2 linked regions of the Methanococcus voltae genome follow. The protein of the gene in region 1 binds, or shares a complex with, the protein of each later gene. Links are inferred from orthologs where the notes say so. Each region holds a gene or a part of one and is shown in the gene's direction. Other genes may lie near its edges. The genes, in order: fen and J3E06_RS02295.

The links.
Region 2: the proteins of fen (region 1) and J3E06_RS02295 are in contact, whole or in part, in a crystal structure (PDB 1RXZ), measured with the Archaeoglobus fulgidus proteins. The link is inferred for Methanococcus voltae from one-to-one orthologs. Residues at the interface, in WP_010877775.1 of Archaeoglobus fulgidus: Lys326, Ser327, Thr328, Gln329, Ala330, Thr331, Leu332, Glu333, Arg334, Trp335, Phe336; in WP_010877842.1 of Archaeoglobus fulgidus: Asn43, Val44, Ala45, Met46, Pro120, Arg121, Pro123, Leu125, Gln151, Met192, Ser194, Asn218, Tyr219, Pro220, Ile237, Leu238, Ala239, Pro240, Arg241, Ile242, Glu243, Ser244.

What each region holds. Positions count from the first base shown.
Region 1 is NZ_JANUCR010000001.1:16,823-19,967, forward strand. What follows is about bases 54-2,849. They hold fen (flap endonuclease-1), read left to right. Parts: upstream 54-857; coding sequence 858-1,841; downstream 1,842-2,849. Other genes in these bases: galU (UTP--glucose-1-phosphate uridylyltransferase GalU), read right to left, coding at 54-593; J3E06_RS00105 (hypothetical protein), read left to right, coding at 2,076-2,849. Outside these bases: more of galU, read right to left, coding at 1-53; more of J3E06_RS00105, read left to right, coding at 2,850-2,975. UniProt on the Methanocaldococcus jannaschii protein: Structure-specific nuclease with 5'-flap endonuclease and 5'-3' exonuclease activities involved in DNA replication and repair.
Region 2 is NZ_JANUCR010000001.1:486,914-490,161, forward strand. The notes cover bases 339-3,237. They hold J3E06_RS02295 (DNA polymerase sliding clamp), read left to right. Parts: upstream 339-1,332; coding sequence 1,333-2,142; downstream 2,143-3,237. Other genes in these bases: J3E06_RS02290 (selenium metabolism-associated LysR family transcriptional regulator), read left to right, coding at 339-969; J3E06_RS02300 (hypothetical protein), read left to right, coding at 2,246-3,019; J3E06_RS02305 (50S ribosomal protein L44e), read left to right, coding at 2,997-3,237. Also shown: more of J3E06_RS02290, read left to right, coding at 79-338; more of J3E06_RS02305, read left to right, coding at 3,238-3,248.

The sequences.
Region 1 (3,145 bases):
ATTAAATTTGATGGAGCTTCTGAAACTGGTGGTTTTTCCACTAAATCGTGAATGTTATAAACCCCTTCTTCGATTTGCCCGCCCTCAATTACACCATATTTTGAAACGTCTTCCATAGGAACTCTTTCGAGTGCTATTACTGAACAACCATATTTTTCGTGTGCATCGATTAGTGCTTTTGCAACATTTTGTGAGTATATTGTATCGCCCACCATTAAAATAGAATACTCATCACCTACAAATTCGCCCCCACAACCTATTGCGTGCCCCAATCCAAGTTGCTTGCCTTGTCTTGTATAGTAAATCGTTGCAAGATTATTAATATCACTGATTGCCTTTAAAGCATCACATTTTGCATCTTTCTTCAATCGTTCTTCAAGTTCAAAATTCTTATCAAAATGGTTTTCTATTGCATATTTGCCCTTTCCAGTAACGATTATTACATCAGATACGCCTGCTTCTGCCAAATCTTCGATTACATACTGGATTATTGGTTTACCCAACACCGGAAGCATCTCTTTGGGTTGTGCTTTTGTAATTGGTAATAATCTTGTACCAAAACCTGCTGCTGGAATTATCGCTTTTTTAACCATTTTTTCCCTCTTTCGTCGCTTAAATATAAATACGCCATTGTATTTTTAAATTATGATTATAATTATATTAATTATATTAATTATATTAATTATATTAATTATATTAATTATATTAAATATGTTAAATATGTTAAATATATTGTACTTATATTGTGTCATCTATGATATAGTAATTCATTTTATTTAATATATAATATATATAATTTAAAATTAATATATAAAGTAGTACAATATAATTCTATAATCAAAATATATGGTGTTTTTATGGGAGTACAGCTTAATGAATTAATTTCAAAAAAATCAATTTCAAAAAAGGAACTTAATAATAAAAAAATTGTAATCGATGCTATGAATGTAATTTATCAATTTTTATCGAGTATACGATTGAGGGACGGAACGCCCTTAAAAAATAGTAGTGGTGAAACAACTTCCGCATATAATGGCATATTTTACAAAACCATAAATATGCTTGAAATGGGTTTAACTCCGATATGGGTTTTTGATGGACAAGCTCACGAATTAAAAGAAATTACCCGGGAAGAAAGACGTAAAACACGTCAAAAAGCACTTAGTGAGTATCTTGTTGCAAAAAAAGAAGAAGACACAGAAAAAATGCAAAAATTTGCAAAAAGAATGAATTATTTGGATACAAATATGGTTTTAAACTGTAAAAGACTATTGGATTTAATGGGCGTGCCTCATTTAACCTCGGGCTCTGAAGGGGAAGCTCAATGTGCAGAAATAGTAAAAAAAGGGGATGCTTTTGCAGTTGTTAGCCAGGATTATGATTCTTTACTATATGGCGCAGACCGAGTAATACGAAATATAACCAGTTCAAGTTCTAAAGAATTCGAATACATAGAATTAAAAGACGTTTTAGACGAATTGGATATAAACCGTAGTCAACTTATTGATATGTCCATTTTAATAGGTACGGATTATAATCCCAAAGGTGTTAAAGGATTAGGCCCTAAAAAAGCCCTTGACGTCGTTAAAAATAATCAAATGGAGAAATACGCCCCTGAAATAGAAAATTATTCAGAAATCAGAAAAATATTTGACGAGCCAGTACTTAGCGAATATAAAAAAAGCGATTTAAAATTAAAAAGACCGGATTTAGCAGGTATTTTTAAATTTTTAGTTGAAGAAAATGATTTTTCAGAAGATAGGGTTAAATCGTCGTCTGAAAAATTAGACGGATTAGTTAAAAGTAAATTATCACAGAGTAGTTTAGAAAGCTGGTTTTAAATTTTAAATCGTATATATCATATAATTAATATCTATAATTAATATCTATAATAATATAATATACAGATAGTTTAATATAGGTAATTCGATATATTCTATATAATTGATTTATAATTAAAATAAATTTAAACTTTAAACTGATAAAGTAAAGTTAAGTTAAATTAAGTCAGATTAAGTTAAGTTATAAACTTAAAATTAAATTTAATATAAATGACACTAATCAAAGGTGTTAATATGACAATATATGTAAATGGAAAATCTTCTTCAATACCTTTATTTTTAAAAATAATCTTTTGGATAGGAATACTTTTATTAATTCCATTTATTATAGCAGGAATTTTCGTATTATTCGGATATTTCACACTAAAATGGATTTATAAAAAACTTACCAAAGTAGATAGAAAACTTAAGACTAAAAAAATCAAAATTTACGAAAGTGAAGAAGAATTTGAAAATGCAAAAAGCTCCAAATCATTTTTTGGGGAATTTATGGACTTTATGAATTCACTTAATATTAAAAGGTTTTTAAATCCTTTTGAGAATTCAAGTAATAAACCAGTTGACAAAAACGAAAATATGGATAAATATGTAAGTTTCGAAGACTTCAACGGTAAAACTGACGTAAATAAAGAAGAACTTGACAAAAACGAAAATAATAATGAAAATATTAAAAATAATGAAAATATTAAAAATAATAATATAAAAATTGAACAATTTGAAGATGATAGTAATATCACTATTAATATCTCAAATAAAGAAAATGACGAAGATAAAAAGTTCAATAATGAAAATATTAACAATACTGCAAATAAAAATTTAGATGGAAACATTAATAAATTAGAAATGGATTTTAAAACTAAAAAATTTGTAGAATATTTAAAATCTAATGGAATTATTGAAAAAGAAAATGGTAATTTATACTTATTTGACAAACCAATTCACCCAATATATAGAGGTTCATACCCGGTCAATGAATTAATACATTTGTATGATATAAAGCCAGAAACTGACATTATCATATTAGGACTCAAAGGAAAACCCTCTGCACCTAAAAAAATGTACAATATTCCAGTTAATCTGACGGAAGATAAAATGAAATTAGATGAATTAGAAGAATTTGAAATTAAATTATAAAATTAATTCAATAATAGTTTTTAATAATTAATACTTAATTAATACTTAATTATTACTTATTTTTTATTTATATTATTATTTTATATTATTATTTTAGATTACTAAATGGAATTATTCAATAAGCATTCATTTTTAGATTTTATTTTAAATAAGATATATATAGTTAAACA
Region 2 (3,248 bases), 470 kb from region 1 along the record:
AATGAAAATATACCAACATAAAATAATATAATAAGTTATTTCAGTAATTAAAAGTAAAAAGAATAATGTAGTGATATTATGGACCCAAAAATAAGTTATTTTCAAACTTTTTTATATGCTGCAAAAACTAAAAGCTTTTCGAAAGCTGCTAAAAGATTGGGTGTAACCCAAGGTACTGTTAGCAATCACATCTCCGTACTTGAGAAGTTTTTTGATGCACAATTATTCTTAAGAACTCCCGAAGGCGTTGATTTAACCGTTGAAGGTACTATCTTATTAGAAAATGCGGAAAAAGTATTGGAATATATTAACAATTCAAAGCAACAAATGAAAATGTTGCATGAAAATCCTGAAGGTATTATTAGAATTGCTGCGAGTACGACACCTGGTGAGTACTTAATACCAAGTATTATTAAAGAATATAAAAAAGAATACAAAGATGTCAACTTTGAAATTCAAATTACCGATTCAGAAAAATGTTTCAAATTGCTTGAAGAAAGAAATGTGGATATTGTTGCAGTCGGTAATCTATACGACAAAAATTATGATAATATTGTAATCGGCAAAGATAGGTTAGTTTTAGTAGTTCCAAATGACCATTCATTAGCTAAAAAACCAATTGCAAAATTATCTGACGTATTAAAGGAAGACTATGTCGATAGAGAAGTTGGTTCTGGAACTCGTGAGATACTAATAGATGCTTTAAATAAAAAGGGATACTCAATGATGGATTTACACACCGTTATGAGTTTAGGAAGTACTTCTTCAATAATTACCGCTGTTTCAGAAGGTTATGGAGTAAGTATCATCTCAGAAATCCCTGCAAAAAAATCAGCAGATGCTGGATTTTTGAAAATAGTTCCAATAGAAGACTTGGACCTTACAAGATACTTATACTTGGTTAGAGGCAAAAGACCTAAAAATCCAAGTGCAATAAAATCTTTCTGGGATTTTGTAAAAGGAGACTAATTTAATAACTATAATTTAAATTTATGCTATTTATTTTATTTTTTTGAATAATTTAAAAATTTTCATTTTCATTAGGATATTTATTATATATTAAAATTATATCTATAACTCATATTATTATTTAAAAAAAAAATTAATATAAAATCAAAAACAAATCATTATCTACATATAGTTATTTACATATAGTTATTAAAATATAATAAAAAATGTTTAAATTTGATTATATAATTATATAATTTATAGCCATATGGATTATAATTACATTAAGTATCTATTGTATTGTTAATATATTGTTAATAAATTTACAATCGAATTTTTAAATACTAAACAAAACGTATTATTTAAAAAAATAGTGGTGAGCAAATGTTTAAAGCAGTTTGTGATGCAAAAGACTTCAAAAAGATAATTAATGCTACAAGTAATTTAGTAGATGAAATATGTTTCGAAGTAGACGAAGAAGGAATTAGGGCAAGTGCTATGGACCCTTCGCACGTGGCTTTAGTTAGCTTAAACATTCCTAAAACTGTGTTTTCAGAATATATGAGTGGAATACATGATTTAGGTATTGATTTGGAAGCCCTAAAAAAGATAATGGCAAGGTCTAAAAGCAATGATAAAATAATTATAGAGTTTGATGAAGAAAAAAATAAGTTGCTTACTACATTTAAAAATAACGTTACAAGAAACTTCTCAATGGCCTTATACGACATATCATCAAATAATTTAAAAGTTCCAGATATAGAATATCCTAATAAAGTATCTATAAAAGCAGGTGCATTTGTAGAAGCTTTAAAGGACTCAGAATTAGTTAACGACCACATTATTTTAAGTGTTAATTCAAGTGATAATCAGTTTGTTATATCTTCAAAAGGAGACTTAAACTACAGTGAAACCATATTTTCACTTTCAAAATCAGAAACCGAAGTTGTAAATACTGAAGAGTCTGAAAACAATGGAAATGAAGAAGTAATAAACAATGTTATGGTTGATTACAAAGTATTGGAAAACTCAAAAAGTACATTTAATCTTGCATATTTAAAAGATATTACAAAATCTACAGCTTCAGATGATGTTTTAGACATATACCTTGGCGAAGATATGCCAGTTAAAGTAGAATACAATATTGGTGGCGCAAAATTAGTATTTTTACTTGCTCCAAGAATTGAATCTTAATTAATCGATTAAATTAAATCAAAAAAATCAAAATATACAATTTTTTAATTTTTTTATGTTAACAGTGTTTAAAGAATAATATAAAATAAAAATAAGTGAAAATATGTACAATAAAGCTAAAAATGCTTTTTTTGATGAAATAGCCTCTCCAAAATTGCTTAAAATATCAGATACGATGTATTCAGATGTTAAAAAGTATGTTGAGAGCATTTCTAAAAAAGACAATGTCAATGAATTTGATATAAAAAAAATCAATCGTTTAAAATATTACTCATCTTCATTATTAAAAATAAGATTATACAAAATTATTATTTTAAATGAAAATCCCGAATTATTGATTGAAGATGAAAAGGAAATTTATAAGATTATCAATAATCTTATAGATAATACTTTATTTAGTGATAACCCAAATTTTTTGAACAATTTTGAAACTATAATCGATAATTCAGTGCAAAAATTTGATATTATTGGTACAAAAAGTACAAAAACTGAACAAGAAAAAAGTATACCTCAGTCTAATCCTATATCAAATGGCTCTACAGAATTATCCGATGATTTAAAAGAAAATTTTGGAAAATCAAGTGAAAATTTTGGAAAAAATGAACTTAAAAATGATTATTCTTTAAATTTAAACCCTGATTTTCAAGATAATGTTAATAAAAATATGAATGATGAAATACCAAAAGTTATAAATACTGAAAGAGATATTCATATTGTAAGAGTCAATCATAAATTTCCATATTTTACTGATGGAAATTGTGTTTATGGTTTAAATAAAAATGATATAATTTCTTTAGATGGGAGATTTTCAAAAATTTTAGAGAAACACAATATAGTGGAACAGGTGAATATTTATGAAAATGAAAAAGAAAATTAAAAGATATTGCCCATACTGTAAAAAACATACCGTTCATACAGTTGAAAGAGCTAAAAAGAGAAAAGCAAGTGAATTGAGAAGAGGTCAGAGGTTATTCAGAAGAGTAACTGCAGGTTACGGGGGTTACCCAAGACCATTACCTGGTGGAGCAAAACCAATTAAAAAATTGGATTTAAGATACAAATGTGCAGAATGTGGAAAAATGCACACAAGAAGCAACGGTGGATTC